Regions from separate parts of the Cellulosimicrobium sp. G4 BAM 1002 genome, predicted to be linked through region 1. Evidence: predicted binding sites of a transcription regulator. Region 1 holds the regulator's gene; the other holds the start of a gene.

Evidence for each region. Region 1 encodes Rex, which represses fermentation and respiration genes when NADH is low (regulators of the CRP and FNR family bind a similar motif). Its sites were predicted from a motif close to CTTGTGAANNNNTTCACAAG; they were not measured.
Region 2: a site for Rex is predicted at 4,235-4,254, ahead of pflB (formate C-acetyltransferase). Genes of this name have one in related genera too.

What each region holds. Positions count from the first base shown of each region.
Region 1 is NZ_CP182109.1:1,151,755-1,162,251, forward strand. Features, by position in the region: gene ACMXGY_RS05200 (TrkH family potassium uptake protein) at 69-1,445, opposite strand; gene ACMXGY_RS05205 (acetoin utilization protein AcuC) at 1,745-2,929, shown strand; gene ACMXGY_RS05210 (30S ribosomal protein bS22) at 3,145-3,243, shown strand; gene ACMXGY_RS05215 (HAD family hydrolase) at 4,106-4,969, opposite strand; gene ACMXGY_RS05220 (glutaredoxin family protein) at 5,019-5,312, shown strand; gene ACMXGY_RS05225 (redox-sensing transcriptional repressor Rex) at 5,371-6,042, shown strand; gene ACMXGY_RS05230 (YceI family protein) at 6,242-6,793, opposite strand; gene ACMXGY_RS05235 (MarR family winged helix-turn-helix transcriptional regulator) at 6,965-7,492, shown strand; gene ACMXGY_RS05240 (histidine phosphatase family protein) at 7,565-8,236, shown strand; gene ACMXGY_RS05245 (TlpA family protein disulfide reductase) at 8,364-9,005, shown strand; gene ACMXGY_RS05250 (cytochrome c biogenesis CcdA family protein) at 9,110-9,874, shown strand; gene resB (cytochrome c biogenesis protein ResB) at 9,874-10,497, shown strand, end outside.
Region 2 is NZ_CP182109.1:2,170,147-2,180,643, forward strand. Features, by position in the region: gene ACMXGY_RS09755 (GuaB1 family IMP dehydrogenase-related protein) at 1-94, opposite strand, end outside; gene dxs (1-deoxy-D-xylulose-5-phosphate synthase) at 299-2,221, shown strand; gene ACMXGY_RS09765 (HAD family hydrolase) at 2,305-2,964, shown strand; gene ACMXGY_RS09770 (carboxylate-amine ligase) at 3,029-4,126, opposite strand; gene pflB (formate C-acetyltransferase) at 4,468-6,774, shown strand; partial or broken gene pflA (pyruvate formate-lyase-activating protein) at 6,786-7,725, shown strand; partial or broken gene ACMXGY_RS09785 (GrpB family protein) at 7,818-8,411, shown strand; gene ACMXGY_RS09790 (DEAD/DEAH box helicase) at 8,381-10,497, shown strand, end outside.

The sequences.
Region 1 (10,497 bases):
GTCCCGCGCGGACGCGGAGGGTGGAGGTGAGATCGCACGACGGCGGCCGGTCGCGCCGTCGTCGGGGCTCACCCGATGATGGGGCGCTCCTCGGGGTAGCGCACGATGCGGCGCCGGTCGCGCAGGGCCAGCGCGGCGGCGAACGTCATGGTGCCGGTGCGCCCGACGAACATGAGCGCGACGAGCACGTACTTGCCCGCGTCGGGCAGCTCGGGCGTGATGCCCGTGCTCAGGCCGACGGTCGCGAACGCCGAGATCGTCTCGAAGAGGATGACGTCGAGCGACTCGCCGGTGATCTCGAGGAGCAGCAGGCTCGACAGGAGGACCGCCGTCGCGCCGACGAACGACACCGCGACGGCGAGGCGCAGCGTGTCGCGCGGGATGCGCCGTCCGAACGCGTCCATGTCGCGGTCGCCGCGGGCCTCCGAGACGATGGCGATGAGCATGACCGCGAGGGTCGTGACCTTGATGCCGCCGGCGGTCGACGCGGAACCGCCGCCGACGAACATCAGCGCGTCGGTGATGAGCCAGCTCGCCTCGTGCATGTTGGCCGTGTCGACGGTCGAGAACCCGCCCGAGCGCGGCATGACGCCCGCGAACAGGGACGCGAGGAGCTTCTCACCGAACGAGAGCGGGCCGAGAGTCCCCTTGTTCGTCCACTCGAGCGCGGCGAAGAGGACCGTGCCGACGACCACCAGCACCCCGCTCATCGTCAGCGTGAGCTTCGTGTGCAGGCTCCACTTGTCCGCCCGACGGCGGCTGCGCAGGACGTTGAGGATCACAGGGAAGCCGAGCGACCCGATGAACACGCCGAGGACGATCGGCAGGCAGAGCATCCAGTCCCCGACGTACGGCATCAGGCCGTGCTCGGTAGGGACGAAGCCCGCGTTGTTGAACGCCGAGATCCCGTAGAAGATGCCGTGCCACGCCGCCTCGCCCACGGTCTCCTCGAGGACGAGGAAGCGCGGGAAGAGCAGGAGCGCGATGAGCAGCTCGAGGGCCGTCGAGGTGATGATGACGACGCGGACGAGGGAGCCGACCTCGCCGAGCCGCGTCGTCTTGGTCTCCGACGCCGTGAGGAGCTTCTGCGTGAGCCCGATCCGGCGTGAGACCGCCATCCCGAGGATCGACGCGAGCGTCATGACGCCGAGGCCACCGATCTTGATGCCGATCAGGATGACGACCTGGCCGTACGTCGACCAGTACGTGCCGGTGGGTACCACGACGAGACCGGTGACGCACACCGCCGACGTCGCGGTGAACAGCGCGTCGACGAACGGCGCGCTGCGGCCGCTCGCCGTCGCCCAGGGGGCGAGCAGCAGCGCCGTGAAGAGCGCGATGACGCCGGCGAACACCGTGACGGCGAGGCGCGCGGGCGACTGCCGGGCGAGGCGGTCGACGATCTCCCGCCCCTTGAACAGGCGCCCGGTCATGCTCGTCGGCATGGAGCCTCCCTCACCACTCGCGTCACTCTGCCACGGGCACCGGGACCCGTCATGTCGCCGCTCCGGCGCCGGGACATCATGCCTCCTCGACGGTGCGGCCGGGTACACGGACGTGCGTCGCGGCGTGCCCGTCCGGCGGCCGGTCGCCCCGGGCGGGCGTCCGCCGTCGGGCGTTACGGTGAGCCATGCCCACGACCGAGCCCTCGTCGTCGCCGGCCGCACCCTCGTCGTCGACGGCGGCCGCGCCGTCCTCGCGGACGGCACCCGGCGCCGATCCGGGTCGGTCGCCCGGCTCGTGCATGGTGTGGAGCCCGGAGCTCCTGAGCTACGACTTCGGGCCGGGACACCCCATGGCACCGACGCGCCTCGAGCTCACGATGGGGCTCGTGGAGGCGCTCGGGCTCCTCGGCGGTACTGACGGCGCGGGCGGCTCCGACGGGCACGACGTCGAGGTCGTGGCGCCGGCGCCCGCTGCCGACGACGTCCTGGCCCTCGTCCACGAGCCCGCCTACGTCGCGGCGGTGCGTGCCGCGTCCACGACCGGGACCCCCGACGAGCGCCGCGGCCTCGGCACCGAGGACGACCCCGTCTTCCCGGGCATGCACGAGGCGGCCGCGCGGATCGTCGCCGGGTCGTACGAGGCCGCGGGAGCGATCGCGGCCGGCCGCGTGGTCCACGCGGTGAACGTCGCCGGCGGGATGCACCACGCGAAGGCCGGGGCCGCGTCGGGCTTCTGCGTGTACAACGACGCCGCGGTCGCGATCCGGCGCCTGCTGGACGACGGCGTCGAGCGGGTCGCGTACGTGGACCTCGACGCGCACCACGGGGACGGCGTCGAGGAGATGTTCTGGGACGACCCGCGCGTGCTGACGGTCTCCGTGCACCAGAGCGGCGCGACGCTGTTCCCCGGGACCGGGCACCCGACGGACGTCGGCGGCCCGCACGCGGAGGGGTCGGCGGTCAACGTCGCCCTGCCGCGTCGCACCGACGGCGCTCGCTGGCTGCGCGCCGTCGACGCCGTCGTGCCGCCCGTGCTGCGCGCCTTCCGGCCCGACGTCCTCGTCACCCAGCACGGCTGCGACGCGCACGGCGACGACCCGCTGTCCGACCTCGACGTGTCGGTCGACGCGCAGCGCACCGCGCTGGCGCAGGTGCACGCGCTGGCGCACGAGCTCACGGGCGGGCGCTGGCTCGCGCTCGGAGGGGGCGGGTACGCGATCGCACGCGTCGTCCCGCTCGTGTGGTCGGCCGTCGTGGGGGAGGTCGTGCACCGGCCCGTGACCGCGGGCACGCACCTTCCCGAGAACTGGCGTGCGCGCGTCGCCGAGGTGGCGGGCTTCGACGCGCCGCTCGAGTTCGGGCCGCCCGTCGACGTGCGTCGCTGGCGCGACGGGTTCGACCCGGACGACGACGTGGACCGCGCTGTCGTCGCCACCCGACGTGCGGTCTTCCCCCTCCTCGGGCTCGACCCGCACTTCGACTGACGCCTGACGCGGTCAGCGAGCGGCAGTTCACGCTGGTTCCCGCACCCTGCGTCACGGGGCACGGGCGCGAGCGGGTAGTCTAGGGGGCGGATTTCTCTCGTGTTGGTCGGCTCGAGCGCCCTCGTGGACGCCGGGCGCCCCGATCAACCGTGGACCACACGCGGCCGGTCGACCGGTCGCCGACCGACACGCCGCTCGAGCATTGCGAGGACCGTATGGGCTCCGTCATCAAGAAGCGCCGCAAGCGCATGGCCAAGAAGAAGCACCGCAAGCTGCTTCGCAAGACGCGTCACCAGCGTCGTAACAAGAAGTGACGTCGCGCGCGTCCTGAACGCGCACGACGACCGCGAGCCCGGCCCCTCCTCGAGGGACCGGGCTCGCCCCGTCTCCGGCACTTTCGCGCCGCGTGCGTCTCTAGCCCGCATCGTCGGGTCCGCGTGCGGGGCGGCGTCGGTGCTCGGGCTGGGTTGGGCGGTCTCGTGGTCGGGTTCGCGTGCGGGGCGGCGTCGGTGCTCGGGCTGTCCGCGCCGTCACCGTGGTCCGTCGGGCGGGGGTCTTGGGAGCGCGGCCTTGACGCCCTTCGCATCCGACGCCGCCCCACCCGCTCAGCCACCACCCCACCCAGGCGGACGACTGGTCCCGGACCCGCCGAGGTAGAACCGTGGTCGCACGAAGTAGAACCAGGTCCGTCGAGGTAGAACCGTGGTCGCCGAAGTAGAACCGTGGTCGCGTCAGTGGCGACGGCGACGGAGGGCGTGGGGCTTTGCCAGCCGAGGCGGTGCGGCCCGCGTTCGTGGCGACCATGCGGTCACGGCCCGTCGAGCATGCGCTTCTCGCCCGTCACGTGCTCAGGACGAGCCGCAACGACATGCTCGGCGCAGCACCCGGGGGGCGGTCGCCCGGGTGAGCACCGACCGGGGTGGGACGACGCCGGGAGGGGTGGGTGGGGGCGCCGCGTCGTGGTCGGGCCTGGCGGGAGCCGCGAGGAACGAGCGGCGGATGGTAGACGCGGCGCCCCCACCCACCCCGACACCCAACCCGACCAAGCGCCGTCCGACATGACCACGGTTCTACCTCGGCGGACCACGGTTCTACCTCGCGCGACCACGGTTCTACCTCGGCCGACCACGGTTCGACCCCCCGCGCGACCGGGGTTCTCCCTCGGCGGAGGTGCGGTCAGAGGCGGGAGATCCGGCGGTCGACGGCGCGCCGTACCGACCGCAGGACGAGTGCCGCGGCCCACGCGGCGCCGGCCCAGCTCGCGGTGCGCATGCTGCTGCGGGCGACGCGACGCCGCCGGCCACGGAACTCGCGGATGGGCCAGCCGACGTCCTGCGCGTGACGGCGCAGCCGGGCGTCGGGGTTGATCGGGCAGGGATGCCCGACGGCCTCCATCATCGTCACGTCGTTGAGCGAGTCGCCGTAGGCGTACGACCCCTCGAGGTCGAGGTCCTCGCGCTCGGCGAGCGCTCGCACGCCGGCCGCCTTCGCGCGCCCGTGCATCATGTCGCCGACGAGCCGCCCGGAGTAGAACCCGTCCTCGTGCTCGGCGACGGTCCCGAGCGCGCCGGTCGCGCCGAGGCGGCGTGCGATGAGCTCACCGATCTCGACCGGGGTCGCGGAGACGAGCCACACCTGGTGCCCTGCGGCGAGATGCTCGTCGATGAGCCGGCGCGTGCCGGGGTAGATGCGCAGGGAGAGGACCGTGTCGTAGACCTCCTCGCCGATGGCGGTGACCTCGGCGACGGAGCGGCCGGCGATGAGCGCGAGGGCGCGGGAGCGGATGCGGTCGATCTGCTGCTTGTTCTCGCCGAAGAGGAGGTAGCGCGCCTGGTGGACGGCGAAGCGCACGAGGTCGCCGGTCGAGAAGAACTCCCGCTGGTACAGGGCGCGCGCGAGGTGGAACGACGACGCGCCGCGGATGATCGTGTTGTCGACGTCGAAGAACGCGGCGGTGCGGTGCGCGGGGGCTGGCGCGTCCTGGGTGGCGCGGTGCGTCCCGGGGGTCCGGGAGGGGCCCGGACCGCTCGACGTCGCCATGCCCTCCACTCTATGCCGTCGTACCACCGTGCCCTCGTACCCTGGGGACGTGAGCACCCCGGAGCAGCCGACCCCGCCCGTCCTCCTGTACGGCAGGCAGGGGTGCCACCTGTGCGACGACGCCCGGGTCGTCGTCGAGGCAGTGTGCGCCGAGGCGGGGGTCGCCTGGGCGGAGGTCGACCTGGACGACCCGGCGACGGATCCGGCGGTGCGCGAGCAGTACGGCGAGTACGTCCCGGTGGTGACGGTCCGGGGGGTCCAGCAGGGCTTCTGGCGCGTGGACGCGCGTCGGCTCGCACGCGCCGTGGGCAGGATTTCGGGCGCACGCGCCGACCTGGGATGATCGGCACGAACGAGGAGCGACCGTCGACGAGGACGGTCCCAGGACAACGGTGGTGACGGTGGCTGAGCAGGTTGTCGGTGAGGTGACGGCGCCGGGTATCCCCAGCGCGACGGTGGCGCGGCTCCCGTCGTACCTCCGGGCGTTGCGGGACCTCGTGGCGCGCGGCGTGACGACGACGTCGTCGGTCGAGCTCGCGGAGCTGTCGGGCGTGGGCCCGGCGCAGCTGCGCAAGGACCTGTCGTTCCTCGGGTCGTTCGGCACCCGTGGCGTGGGCTACGACGTGGACTCGCTCGCGCAGTACATCACCGAGGCGCTCGGGCTGGTGGACGAGCACCGGATCGCCATCGTCGGCATCGGCAACCTCGGGCACGCGCTCGCGAACTACTCGGGGTACGAGCAGCGGGGGTTCCACGTCGCGGCGCTCCTCGACGCGTCGGCGGACGTCGTCGGGACGCGGGCCGCCGGGATCGTCGTGGAGCACGTGGACTCGCTCGAGGAGGTCGTGGAGCGCGAGAAGGTGACGATCGTGGTCCTCGCGACTCCCGCCGCGCACGCGCAGACCGTCGCGGACCGCGTCGTCGCGGCGGGCGTGCGGGAGATCCTCAACTTCGCGCCGCGCGCGCTGCAGGTCCCGCCGGACGTGGACGTGCGCGGCGTGGACGTCGGCAGCGAGCTGCAGATCCTCGCGTTCCACTCGCAGGCACGGGCCCTCGCCGAGGCCCGGGAGTAAGTCGCGCGCGGTAGGCGCCTGCCCAGTCCTCTGGTGGGCCCGACGCGGGCACGCCGGTCTCGTCACCTGCCGGCGCACCGCTCTGCGGAGGTGTGGGTACGGCGAGAGGCCGCGTGCTCATGCACGCGGCCTCTCGGGCGGCGCCCCTGCCGGGGGGGGGGGGGGGCGACGGTTGCCCGGCTGGGGGCCGGGCTCGGCGTCAGGCCTGCTTGATGGCCGAGACGTCGAGCGAGATCTTGATCTTGTCGCCGACGAGCACGCCGCCGGTCTCGAGGGCGGCGTTCCAGGTGAGGCCGAACTCCTTGCGGGAGATCTCGGTCGAGGCCTCGAACCCGGCGCGCGGGTTGCCGAACGGGTCGGTCGCGGTGCCGGCGAACTCGGTCTCGAGCTCGACGGGCTTGGTCACGCCGTTGATGGTCAGGTCGCCCACGACGACGTAGTCGTCGCCGTCGCCCGTGATGCTCGTCGACGTGAACGTCCACGTCGGCTTGTTCTCTGCGTCCCAGAAGTCCGCGCTGCGCAGGTGGTTGTCGCGGTTCTCGTCACCGGTGCTGACCGAGGCGGCGTCGAGCTCGGCGGTCACGGACGTCGACTCGAGGTCGTCGCCGACCGTGATCGAGCCGTTCGTGATGGCGAGCGTCCCGCGCACCTTGGAGATGCCGGCGTGACGGACGGTGAACGCCGCGTGCGAGTGCGACGCGTCGAGGGCGTAGGTTCCGGTCGTGAGGCCGGCGGGCAGCGACGTGGCCATGGGTGCTCCTGGAGGTCGTGGTCCCTGCGGGACGCAAACTGGTTGAAGGTTCAACTTCGTACGGCGGTATCAACATACGCGGTCGCGCCATCTATTCCCAGCAGGATGGAAGAATGCCCATGACGCCCCGTCAACCGAACGACAGGACCCTATGCACCGCCCGAGGACCTCATGACCAGCAACGACGTCGAGACGTCGGCGACCGGACGCCCCGCCACGGATCTCGTGACCGGCGCCGAGCCCCGGTGGCTCGACGCCGATCAGCAGCGCCTGTGGCGTGCCTACCTCGACGGCACCGTGCGGTTCATCGAGGCGCTCGGCCGGGACCACGAGGAGCGGTCCGCGGTGTCCCTCAACGAGTACGAGCTGCTGGTGCGCCTCTCGGAGAGCCCTGACCGCACGCTGCGCATGTCCGCCCTCGCCGACGGGCTCGCGCGCTCGCGGAGCCGGGTGACCCACACCGTCGCGCGCATGGAGGCGCGCGGGCTCGTGCGTCGCTCGGCGAGCACGGGCGACCGGCGCGGCGTCAACTGCGAGATGACGGCCGAGGGCTACCGCGTCCTCGTCGCCTCCGCGCCGACCCACGTCGCGGCCGTCCGCCGGTACATGGTCGACGTGCTGACTCCCGAGCAGTTCCAGGCGCTCGGCGAGGCGATGGCCGTCGTCGCCGAGGCGTGCAAGCAGGATCGGGAGGCCTGACCGCGGGAGGTCCCCGGTCGGCTCGCCGTCCGGGTGCGGTGCTGCCGCGCGGAGTGCGGGACACTGGTGCCCATGGTCTCCACCATCGTCCACCTCCTGCGCCACGGCGAGGTCCACAACCCTGACGGCGTCCTCTACGGACGGATCTCCGGCTACCACCTCTCGGAGCGCGGCCACGAGATGGCCCGCCGTGTCGCCGCCCACCTCGCGGGCGAGCCCGGCCCGGACGGGACCTCGCGGCCCCGGGCGGACCTCGTCGTCGTCACGGCCTCCCCGCTCCAGCGTGCCCAGGAGACGGCGGCCCCCGCCGCAGAGGCCTTCGGCCTCGAGCTCGGCACCGACGACCGCCTCATCGAGGCGGCGAACCACTTCGAAGGCATGACCTTCGGCGTGGGCGACGGCTCCCTGCGCCACCCGCAGCACTGGCGCTTCCTGTGGAACCCGTTCCGGCCGTCGTGGGGCGAGCCGTACGTCGAGCAGGTGGCCCGCATGCAGGCTGCCGTCGTCGACGCGCGCGAGAAGGCAGCCGGGCACGAGGCGCTCCTCGTGAGCCACCAGCTGCCGGTGTGGCTCACGCGGCTGGGCTACGAGAACCGCCGCCTGTGGCACGACCCGCGCAAGCGAGAGTGCTCCCTCGCGTCCCTCACGTCGCTGCACTTCGAGGACGAGCGCCTCGTCGGTCTCCACTACACCGAGCCGGTCGCCGACCTCCTCCCGGGGGCCGCGACCGTCTCCGGAGCGTGAGATCGGTCATGCCGGACGGCTCGCTCCGAGACGCAGCGCCCGAACCGCCCGGATTGCGCGTGACGGCCGTCACGTCTCCCAGGTGGCGCCCAGGAACTGCGGGCAGGGTGCGTCCCGTGATGCCGTCGTGACCGCCTGGCCTCGCGCGCGACGCGCGCGCCCCGCGCCTCCCCGGGTACCCGCCCGTCGCGGGTTCGCCGCCGCCGCGGTCGCGCTGACCGCGCTCACCCTGTCCGCGTGCGCCCAGGACTCCGGCGCCACGACCGACGTCGTCGGGCAGGGGTACGTGTCCGGTGACGGGTCCGTGCGGACCTGGGACGCCGACGACCGCGGGGACGCGGTCACGCTGACGGGCACCGACTACGAGGGCGAGGCCGTCGACACGGGCGCGTGGCTCGGCGACGTCGTCGTGCTCAACACCTGGTACGCGGCGTGCGCGCCGTGCCGCGCCGAGGCGCCCGACCTCGTGGCGCTCGCGAACGACCGTGCCGACGACGGCGTGCAGGTCCTCGGCATCAACACGACCGACGAGGCCGGCGCCGCCCAGGCGTTCCAGCGCCGCTTCGAGGTCCCGTACCCGTCGATCGACGACCGCAGCGGCGAGGTCGTCGCGACCCTGTCCGGCACCGTGCCGCTCCAGGCGGTCCCGTCGACGGTCGTGCTCGACCGCGAGGGCCGCGTCGCGGCGCGCGTCATCGGGCTCGCGGAGGGCTCGACGCTCACCGCGCTCGTCGACGACGTGCTGGCCGAGGACGAGGCGGCCGGCTGACCGTGCCCGTCCTCCCGTCCCTCGCTGCCGTCCCGGCCGTCGTCCCCGCGGTCGCCGCGACGAGCGTCGGCGACACGTTCGCCACGACCGTCTTCAGCGGTTCGATGCTGCTCGCACTGCCCGTCGCGGTGCTCGCCGGGCTCGTGTCCTTCGCGTCGCCGTGCGTGCTCCCCCTCGTGCCCGGCTACGTGGGGTACGTGAGCGGGATGGCCGCCGCGAACGCGGGGGGCGGGCGCGGCTCGCGGGGCACGTCCGGCACGACGGCGACGCGCACCCAGACCGCCGCCCCGAGCCGGGGCCGGGTCCTCGCCGGGGTCGGCCTGTTCGTCGCGGGGTTCACGCTCGTGTTCGTCGCGCTGATGTTCGCCGCCGGTGCCGTCGGGGTGCACCTCGTGCGCTGGGAGGACGTCATCACGCGCGTGCTGGGCGTGGTCGTGATCCTCATGGGCTTCGCGTTCATGGGCGCGGTGCCGTTCCTCCAGCGCGAGCGCCGGCTGCACCTCAGCCCGCAGGCGGGCCTGTGGGGTGCGCCGCTGCTCGGGATCGTGTTCGGCCTCGGCTGGACGCCTTGCCTCGGGCCGACGCTCGTCGCCGTCCAGGCGCTCTCGCTGAGCGAGGCGTCGGCGGGACGCGGCGCGGTCCTCGGCATCGCGTACTGCATCGGCCTCGGGGTCCCGTTCCTGCTCATCGCGCTCGGGCTGCAGAGCTCGCAGCGCATGCTCGGCTTCCTGCGCCGGCACCGGCTCGCCGTGATGCGCGTCGGCGGCGGGCTGCTCGTGCTCATCGGCCTCGCGCTGGTGACGGGCCTGTGGACGACGTGGACGACGTCGCTGCAGGGCTGGATCGGCGGATTCGTGACGGTGGTGTGATGAGCGACGAGACGGAGCAGACGACGACGGCGCAGAGATACCGGCCCGAGGGGATCGACGACGCGTTCGACGCGCCCACCGGCACGAGGCCCCCGCAGGTCCCGACCCTCGGCTGGCGCGGCACCCTGCGCTGGACGTGGCGCCAGCTCACGAGCATGCGCGTCGCGCTCATGCTGCTCATGCTGCTCGCCGTCGCGGCGGTGCCCGGCTCGGTGCTGCCGCAGCGCCCGCAGGATCCGGCGGCCGTGCTGCGCTACCTGCAGGAGAACCCGACGACGGGCGAGTGGCTCGACCGCCTCGGCTTCTTCGACGTGTACACGTCGGTCTGGTTCTCCGCGATCTACCTCCTGCTGTTCGTCTCGCTCGTCGGCTGCATCCTGCCGCGGACGGCGGCCCACCTGCGCTCGGTGCGCGCCCGCCCGCCGCGCACCCCGCGCCGGTTCGACCGGTTCCCCGCGCAGGCGCGCGCGGTCACGGACGCGACGCCCGACGAGGTCGTGGCCGCCGCGGGCTCCCACCTGCGGGGTCGGCTGCGGTGGCTCCCGACGTTCCGTGTGGACACGGGGTCCGAGGACATGACGCCCGCGCGAGGCCGCGCCGCGGCCCGCCCGGCGGCCCGGACG
Region 2 (10,497 bases), 1.0 Mb from region 1:
CGAAGCGCGACGCGACCTCGGAGCGCGACGGGACGAGGAACACGTCGCCGTAGGTGAGGTCGGTCGCGGGGGACTGTCCGGGCAGGAAGCGCATGGCTCCATCCTACGAGGTCGTGCCGATCCATTGTCCGCAGAGCGGAATGACGATTCCATCGTCGGGCGATGCGTGCGGCTGCCGCCGGAGTGTGCGTCAATGGCGTGAAGGTCCCGTCGCCCCGCGCACCGTTGCGCGGGTCACCCGCCCGGAGCGCCTAGAGTTGCTCGGGCTGGTCGCACGGGAACGGAACGGGAGCACTGCATGAGCCTGCTGAGCACGATCACCTCGCCGGAGGACGTGCAACGGCTGACACCGGGGCAGGCACGACAGCTCGCCGCCGAGATCCGCACGTTCCTCGTCGACTCCGTCTCGCGCACCGGCGGGCACCTCGGGCCGAACCTCGGAGTCGTCGAGCTCACGCTCGCGATGCACCGGGTGTTCTCCTCGCCCACGGACACGTTCGTGTTCGACACGGGCCACCAGTCCTACGTGCACAAGCTGCTCACGGGCCGCCAGGACTTCTCGGCGCTGCGCAAGAAGGACGGCCTGTCGGGCTACCCGTCGCGCGCCGAGTCCGAGCACGACGTCGTCGAGAACTCCCACGCGTCGACCGCGCTGTCCTGGGGCGACGGGATCGCGAAGGCGAACGTCGTGCGCGGGCTCACCGACCGGCACGTCGTCGCGGTCATCGGTGACGGCGCCCTGACGGGCGGCATGGCCTGGGAGGCGCTCAACAACATCGCCGAGTCCCAGGACCGACGCCTCGTCATCATCGTCAACGACAACGGGCGCTCGTACTCGCCGACCATCGGCGGCCTCGCGCACCACCTGTCGACGCTGCGCACGACGCACGGCTACGAGAGCTTCCTGCAGTGGGGCAAGCGCACGCTCTCCCGGTCGGGCGCTCCCGGGCGGTTCGCGTACGAGTGGCTGCACGGCCTGAAGAAGGGCCTCAAGGACGTCGTCGCGCCGCAGGGAATGTTCGAGGACCTCGGCATCAAGTACGTCGGCCCGGTCGACGGCCACGACATCGAGGCGATGGAGCACGCGCTGCGCCGGGCCAAGGCGTACGGCGCGCCCGTCATCGTGCACGCCATCACGGAGAAGGGCCGCGGGTACACGCCCGCCGAGCAGGACGTCGCGGACCGCTTCCACGCCGTCGGCAAGATCCACCCCGAGACCGGGCTGCCCGTCGCGCCGTCGCGCTTCGGCTGGACGAGCGTCTTCGCCGACGAGATCGTGCAGATCGGCCGTCGCCGGTCCGACGTCGTCGCGATCACCGCGGCCATGCTCGAACCCGTGGGGCTCAAGCCGTTCGCGCAGGCGTTCCCCGAGCGGACGTTCGACGTCGGCATCGCGGAGCAGCACGCCGCGACGTCGGCCGCCGGCATGGCGTTCGCCGGCCTGCACCCCGTCGTCGCCGTGTACGCGACGTTCCTCAACCGCGCGTTCGACCAGGTCCTCATGGACGTCGCGCTCCACAAGGCGGGCGTGACGTTCGTGCTCGACCGCGCCGGCATCACCGGTGACGACGGCGCGAGCCACAACGGCATGTGGGACATGGCGATGCTGCGCATCGTGCCCGGCCTGCGCCTCGCCGCGCCGCGTGACGAGGCCACGCTGCGCGCCGCGCTGCGTGAGGCCGTGGACGTCGACGACGCCCCGACCGTCGTGCGCTACCCCAAGGGCGCGCTCTCGGACGCGCTGCCCGCCGTCGACACCGTCGACGGCGTGGACCTGCTCGCCGTCCCGGCCGGGTCGACGCAGGCCGGAGCGGCGTCGGGCGCCGCGGCCCCGACCCGTCGCCGGGTGCTCCTCGTCGGCGCCGGGTCGATGGCGCGCGTGGCCCTGGGTGCGGCCGAGTCCCTGACGGCGCACGGCGTGGACGTGACCGTCGCGTCGCCCACGTGGGTCCTGCCCGTGCCCAGCGCGCTCGTCAAGCTCGCGGGGGAGCACGACCTCGTCGTGAGCGTCGAGGACGGAGTCGCGGACGGCGGGACGGGATCGCTCCTCGCGCAGCGCTCGCTCGAGTCGGGCGTGCGGACGCCCGTGCACGCGCTCGGCCTGCCCGCGCAGTTCCTCGACCACGCGACGCGCGACCAGGTCGCCTCGGCCTACCGCCTCACGGCGGCCGACGTCGCGCGCGACGTCCTCGACGCGCTCGCGGCCCTCGCGCGCGACTGACGGCCGCGCGACCGACGCCGGCACGGCGAGGCCGGCCTGGTACGCCGGCGCACCAGGCCGACGCGCGGGGTAGGGTCCGGCGCGTGATCTGGCTCCTCGACCTCGACAACACGCTCGTCGGCCGGGACGACGCGTTCGCCGCCTGGGCGCGCAGCGCCGTCGCCGACGCGGGCGGCGACGCTGCCGACGTCGCCGCGATCGTCTCCGCCGACGAGGGCGGCCACGCCCCGAAGCGGGACGTGGCGCGCGTGATCGTCGACCGGCTCGGGTGGGCCGCCGACCTGGACGCCGTCGTCGCGCGGTTCCGCCTCGGCATCCTCCAGCACGTCCAGGCCTATCCGGGCGTGCTCGCCGCGCTCGACGGGCTCCGTGCCGCCGGTGACCGCGTCGTCGTCGTGACGAACGGCACGTCCGCCCAGCAGCGCGGCAAGATCGCGCGCTGCGGCGTCGAGCCGCACGTGGACGCCGTCGTCGTGTCCGACGAGGAGGGCGTCGCCAAGCCGGACCCGCGGCTCCTCGAGATCGCCCTGGAGCGGGTCGGCGCGACCGACGTCGATCGGCAGCAGGTGTGGATGGTCGGCGACGCCGCCCATCTCGACGTCGCCGCGGGACGGGCGGCGGGCGTGCGCACGGCCTGGGTCTCGCACGGGCGCGCCTGGACGGACGGTGACGGGCTCGAGGTCACGGCTGCCACGACGGTGCACGCGCTCGTGCTCGCGTCGTCGGCACCCGCTACGGTCTGACCGGACGGACCGTGGCGGACCCGCGCCCGGTCCGTCCGGGGCGGACGAGCGGGGGAGCCGTCTTTCAGGAGTGCGTGACCTCGACGGCGCGCTCGACGACGGCCCGCAGGTCGCCCCCGCCGTCGGCGTGCCAGGCACGCTGACGTGCGGCACCTGTGCCGCCCGCCCAGAGCCGGCCGAGCAGCTCGGTGACCGCGTCGAGGTCGCCCGCGTCGACGAGTGCGTCGCGCACGTGCGCGACGAGCTGGCCGACGACGTCGTGCGCGGGCGCCGGGCGCCAGGTGAGCGGGGAGACGAGGTCCTCGGCGAGGCCCGAGCGGCCGGCGCGCCACGACGCCGTGCGCAGGATCTCGGGGCGCAGCTCAGGTCCCGGCGTGCCGTCCGCGGCCTGGCGGGCGGCCGTCTCGACGAGCCCCCGGCTGAGCGCCGCGACGAGGGTCGCCGTGTCCGGGTCGAGGCACACGTCGGCGACGCGGATCTCGACCGTCGGGTAGCGCGACGACAGGCGGGCGTCGAAGTAGACCATGTTCTCGTCGAGGATCGTGCCGGTCGCCACGAGGCCGTCGACCGCCTCGTGGTACGCCTCGGGCGACCCGAAGGCCCGGGTCGGGCCCGACGTCGGCCAGCGCGACCAGACCTGGGACCGGAAGCTCGCGTACCCGCTGTCCTGGCCCTGCCAGAACGGGGAGTTCGTGCTCAGCGCGAGCAGCGTCGACAGCCAGGGCCCGATGCGGTCGAGGACCGCGACGCCCTCCGCGTCGTCCGCGACGGCGACGTGCACGTGGCACCCGCTCGTGAGCTGCTCGCGTGCCGTGAGGCCGAAGGCCGCGCGCGCCTCGAGGTAGCGCAGGCGCGAGACGGTGGTGCCCTCGAACGGCAGGGGAGAGGTCGACAGCGCGGCGACGCGCGCTCCGACCCGGTCGGCGGCCTCCTGGGCGCGCCGGCGGCCGTCGCGGATCTCCGTCGCGAGGTCGTCGAGCTCGCGCCGCGGATGGGTCGCGGTCTCGAGCTGCTCCTCCATGAACTCCGACTCGAGCGAGCCGGTCCCGCCGCCCTTGTCGTCCGTGCCCGACGCCTCGAGCGCCTCGGCCGCCCGGGCGACCGGGTGGCCGTCCTCCCCGACGAGCAGGAACTCTTCCTCGACCCCTACGGTGCGCTTCACCCGGGCAGTCTCACACGGATGCCGTCGGCACGTCCGGTGAGCGTGTGACGAGCGTCCGTGTCCTGCGTCACGGCCGCGCGCAGCCTGCGCGATCGAGGGTCGGACAGCCTTGTGAAGGTCATCACAAGACCGGGGCACGATCGCGGGCAAGGGGCCGGGAAACCGCAGGATCCCGCCGTTCCTGGAGGGTCCCGCCCGGCTCGGGACCTAGGTCCCCGGAGGGCCCGGAACCCCTCCGCGAGGGGCGTCGGGTCCCTAGCCTGGAGGTGGCGAAGGAACCCGTCGGGAGACGGGAGCCGGCCGACGCGCGGACCCGCGCGCCAGGTTCGAGGGAGGTCCAGATGACCAGCGTTTCCGAGGCACCCGGCACGACGAGCGGCGGCACCCGCGCCGCGGAGGGCGACACGGCCGACACCGCACGCGTGCCCGCGTGGGAGGGCTTCGTCGACGGCCCGTGGCGCGACCACGTGGACGTCCGCGACTTCATCCAGCGCAACTACCGCCCGTACACGGGCGACGCCTCGTTCCTCGCCGGGCCCACGGAGCGCACGACCGGGATCTGGTCGACGCTGTCGGCGATGTTCCCCGAGGAGCGGGAGATGGGGATCTACGACGTCGACCCGCACACGCCGGCCGGGATCACCGCCCACGCCCCCGGGTACATCGACAAGGCGCACGAGGTCATCGTCGGCCTGCAGACCGACGCCCCGCTCAAGCGCGCGATCATGCCGAACGGCGGCTGGCGCATGGTCGAGGGTGCTCTGCAGACCTACGGCTACGAGGTCGACGAGACCCTCAAGAAGGTCTTCACCGAGTACCGCAAGACGCACAACCAGGGCGTGTTCGACGTCTACCCGCCCAACGTGCGCGCTGCCCGCAGCTCGCACATCATCACCGGCCTGCCCGACGCCTACGGCCGCGGCCGGATCATCGGCGACTACCGCCGCGTCGCGCTCTACGGCGTCGACGCGCTGGTCGCCGCTAAGAAGCTCGACAAGCTCGAGCTGGACACGCAGCCGTTCAGCGAGAAGGTCGTGCGCGAGCGCGAGGAGCACGCGGAGCAGATCCGCGCGCTCGGCGAGCTCAAGGACATGGCGGCCGAGTACGGCTACGACATCTCCGGTCCGGCGACGACGGCCCGCGAGGCCGTGCAGTGGCTCTACTTCGCCTACCTCGCCGCGGTGAAGGAGCAGAACGGCGCCGCGATGTCGCTCGGGCGCACGTCGACGTTCCTCGACGTCTTCATCGACCGCGACCTCGAGGCCGGCCGGATCACGGAGTCGCAGGCGCAGGAGATCGTCGACGACTTCGTCATCAAGCTGCGCATCGTCCGGTTCCTGCGCACGCCCGAGTACGACGCGCTGTTCTCCGGCGACCCGACGTGGGTCACCGAGACGATCGGCGGCATGGGCGAGGACGGGCGGCCCCTCGTCACGAAGAACTCGTTCCGCTTCCTCCAGACGCTGTACAACCTCGGCCCGGCCCCCGAGCCGAACATGACGGTGTTCTGGAGCCCGGAGCTGCCGCAGGGCTTCAAGGACTTCTGCGCGCAGGTGTCGATCGACACGTCGGCCGTGCAGTACGAGTCCGACGAGCTCATCCGCTCCGCCTGGGGCGACGACGCGGCGATCGCGTGCTGCGTGTCCCCGATGCGGGTCGGCAAGCAGATGCAGTTCTTCGGCGCCCGTGTGAACCTCGCCAAGACCCTGCTCTACGCGATCAACGGCGGGCGCGACGAGATCTCGGGCAAGCAGGTCTCCCCGGTGGCGGCGCCCGTCGAGGGCGACGTCCTCGACTTCGACGACGTCATGGCCAAGTTCGACGCGACGATGGACTGGCTCGCCGCGACCTACGTCGAGGCGCTCAACTGCATCCACTGGTCGCACGACAAGTACGCGTACGAGCGCCTCGAGATGGCGCTGCACGACAAGGACGTGCTGCGGACCATGGCGTGCGGCATCGCGGGCCTGTCCGTCGCGGCCGACTCGCTGTCCGCGATCAAGCACGCGAAGGTCTCCGTGGTGCGCGACGAGCGCGGTCTCGTCGTCGACTACGTCACCGAGGGCGAGTACCCGACGTACGGCAACGACGACGACCGGGCCGACGCGATCGCCGTCGACCTCGTCGAGCGGTTCATGGCGAAGGTGCGCACGCACCCGACCTACCGCGACGCGGTGCCTACCCAGTCGGTCCTGACCATCACGTCGAACGTCGTGTACGGCAAGGCGACGGGCAACACGCCCGACGGCCGTCGGGCGGGCGAGCCGTTCGCGCCGGGCGCGAACCCGATGAACGGCCGCGACACGCACGGCATGCTCGCCTCGGCGCTCTCCGTGGCCAAGCTCCCGTACGACGAGGCGCAGGACGGCATCTCGCTCACCAACACCGTGGTGCCGAGCGGCCTCGGACGCACGAAGGACGAGCAGGTCACGAACCTCGCCGGCCTCCTCGACGCCTACGTGGGGTCGAACGGCTACCACATGAACGTCAACGTGCTGAACCGCGAGACGCTCCTGGACGCCATGGACCACCCCGAGAACTACCCGCAGCTGACGATCCGCGTGTCCGGGTACGCGGTGAACTTCGTCCGCCTCACGCGCGAGCAGCAGCTCGACGTGCTCTCGCGCACCTTCCACGGCGCGCTCTGAGGAGATCCCTGATGACCGTCACCCTTCCCGGCCCCGGCGTCCTGCCCGACGACGCGACGCACCTCGACGTGCCGGGGGACCCCGCGCCGTCAGGTGCCGCGGCGGGTCATGCGCGCCGCGCGGGCGCGGGCCTGGACGGGCTGGCGGTCGCGGACGTGGACCGGGCCGACAAGCTCGCGGCGATGCGCGCGGGCGAGCTCGGCTCGGTCCACTCCTGGGAGCTCGTCACGGCCGTGGACGGGCCGGGGACCCGCCTCACGGTGTTCCTCAACGGGTGCCCGCTGCGGTGCCTGTACTGCCACAACCCCGACACGTTCGCCATGAAGGACGGCAGGCCCGTCACGGCGGACGAGCTCCTCGGGCGCGTCAAGCGTTACCTGCCGGTGTTCCGTGCCACCCACGGAGGGCTCACGCTCTCGGGGGGCGAGGTGCTCATGCAGCCCGCGTTCGCCGCGCGCGTGCTGCGCGGCGCGAAGGCGATGGGCGTGCACACCACGCTCGACACCTCGGGCTTCCTCGGCGCGAACGCGACCGACGCCATGCTCGACGACACCGACCTCGTGCTGCTCGACGTGAAGTCCGGCGACCCGGACACGTACAGGAAGGTCACGAGCCGCGACCTCGAGCCGACCCTGCGGTTCGGCCGGCGGATCGCCGAGCGAGGGCTCGTCGGGCCGGCGCCGGTCGTGTGGGTCCGGTTCGTGCTCGTGCCGGGCCTCACCGACGACGTGGAGAACGTCGAGAAGGTCGCCGCGTACGCCGCGTCCCTGAACGAGATCCGCCCGGGCACGGTGGGCCCGCGTCGAGGTGCTGCCGTTCCACCAGATGGGCCGCGACAAGTGGGACGCGCTCGGGCGCACCTACGAGCTCGAGGACACCCCCGCACCCTCGCCCGAGCTCACCGAGCGCGTGCGCGACCAGTTCCGCGCGCACGGCCTCCTCACGTACTAAGGAGCATCCGCCCTCCCCCGAGGAGAGGGACGGGCGACGGTCGGTTCGGGGGCCGTAAAGTTCCTTGGGTGCCGGCCGCGACCCTTGACGCCCATGACCCTCGATGGCGCGCGATCGGCGTGCGGTGGACCGAGCGCGTCGCCGAGGCGCTGAGCGATCTCGACGACCGCGACGGCACGGACCCGGTGGTGGAGCACATCGGGTCCACCGCGGTGCCCGGGCTCGCGGCGAAGCGGATCATCGACCTGCAGGTGCGCGTGTCGCCGCTGCCCGCGGAGGCCGCGCTGCTGGAGGTGCTCGGCCCCCTCGGGTTCTCGATCGCACGGGGCTCGCGTCCGGACTCCCCGGGCGTGTACCGCGACATCCCGCGACCGGGCGCCGACCCGGACCCGTCCCGGTACCGCAAGAGGCTCCTCACGCACCCCGGGAACGACGGCGAGCCGCCCGTCATCCTGCACGTCCGCCTTCTCGGGTCGCCGTTCGCCGAGTACGTGGTCGCCTTCCGCGACTGGCTGCGCGCCCAGCCCGCCGAGGCGGCCGCCTACGAGGCGACGAAGCGCGGTCTCGCCGCACGTCACGCCGACGCCGACGACTATGACGACTACACGCGCGACAAGACGGCGTTCCTCGACGGGGCGCAGCCGCGGATGGAGCGATGGCTCGCGTCGCGCGACGCCGCGACGTGAACGACGACGGGCCGCCCGTGCCCGACGTGCGAGGTGCGCGCGACGTCGTCGCCCAGGCCGACGAGCTCACCGGCCTGCTCGCGGCGCTCGCGGCGGCGCCGACCGCAGCACGCGAGCAGGTCCGCGCCGCGTTCGGCGAGAGCCGCGAGGAGAAGGTCCTCGCGCGGCTCGACACCGTCGGCGTCGGCGCTCTGCGCGACGTCACGCGCGAACGGCTGCGGCTCGGGGCGCTCGCGGACGCCGGGGTCGGCACGGTGGGTGAGGTCGCCCGCCTCGGGCGCGTCGGCCTCGAGAAGGTGCCCGGCATCGGGCCGCAGACCGCGACGCACCTGATCGCGGCGGCGGAGCAGGTCGCGCGCGCCGTCCGGGAGAGCCTGCGCTTCCGCATCGACCTCACCCCGACCGACCCCGTCGCGACCGCGCTCGTGCAGGCGCTGCACACGCTCGACCAGGCCGACGCCGTCGTCGCCCGGTACGGGGACCAGGTGCGGCACGCTCTCGCCGCGCACGCGCGCGTCCGCGACGACGCCCGGGCCGTGACGAGCGGAGCCCGCCGGTTCTTCGCGTGGGGCGAGCGCCGACGTCGTGCGTTCGCCGCCCTGGCCGCGCTCGCGGGACTGCTGCAGGAGGCGCGCGCGTCCGGCCTCGTCGAGGAGGCCGGGCGGATCACCGCTCTGCTCGACGAGCCGGCGCGCCCGTACGACGCCTGGCAGGACTTCCGGCGTCGCTCCGCGGCGTACTACGCGCTGCTCGACGGCGTCGCCCCCACCGGACGGGATCTCGCCGCCGCCGAGGGCCACCTCCCGACGGAGCTCGTCGACCGGGTCCAGTCGCAGGCGCTCGACGAGACGCGCCTGCGCGTCTCGTTGCGCGGCTACCAGGCCTTCGGGGCGCGGTTCGCGCTCGCGCAGCGGCGCGTCGTGCTCGGCGACGAGATGGGTCTCGGCAAGACGGTCCAGGCGATCGCCGTGGTCGCGCACCTCGTCGCGCGTGGCGCGACGCACGCGGTCGTGGTGTGCCCGGCGAGCGTGCTCGAGAACTGGGTGCGCGAGGTGCGCGCGCACTCGACGCTCGTCGTGCACGCCGTCCACGGCGAGGACCGCGACGCGGCCCTCGCGGCCTGGCGGGACTCCGGCGGCGTCGCCGTCGTGACGTTCGCCGGCCTGCGGCGCGCGGGCACGGATGCCCTCGTTGCGGCCGGTCCCGCGGCGCTCGTCGTCGACGAGGCGCACTACGTGAAGAACCCCCGTGCGAAGCGCTCCGTCGCGACCGCGACGCTCGCGGCAGCCGTGCCGCACGTGCTGCTCCTGTCCGGCACGCCCCTGGAGAACCGGGTCGACGAGCTGCGCACCCTGCTCTCCTACGTGCAGCCCGAGCTCGCGGCGAGCCTCGACCCGGCGCAGGGTGCCGCCGGCCCGGACGTCTTCCGCCGTGCCGTGGCGCCCGCTTACCTGCGGCGCAACGCCGACGACGTGCTCGAGGAGCTGCCCGAGCTCGTCCAGGTCGACGAGTGGGAGCGGCTCGGCCCGGTCGACGGCGCCGCATACCGCGAGGCGGTCGCGGCGGGTGCGTTCATGGCGATGCGGCGGGCGGCGTTCGCCGTCGAGCACCCGGAGGACTCGGCGAAGCTGCGGCGCCTCGTGGAGATCGCGCGCGAGGCCGTCGAGAACGGGCGCAAGGTCGTCGTGTTCTCGTACTTCCGGGACGTCGTGGACGTCGTCGTCCGGGCCCTCGGGGACCTCGCGCTCGACCCGCTCACGGGGTCCGTCGCTGCGAGCACCCGGCAGTCGATCGTCGACGACTTCACCCTGTCCGAGACGCCACGCGTTCTCGTGAGCCAGATCGACGTCGGGGGAGTGGGGCTCAACCTCCAGGCCGCGTCGGTCGTGATCCTGTGCGAGCCGCAGACCAAGCCCACGACCGAGGCGCAGGCGATCGCGCGCGCGCACCGCATGGGCCAGGTCGAGACGGTGCAGGTCCACCGGCTGCTCACGGTCGACAGCGTCGACGAGCACCTCGTGCGCCTCGTCGGCACCAAGACCCGACTGTTCGACGCCTACGCACGGCGCAGCGCGCTCGCCGAGGA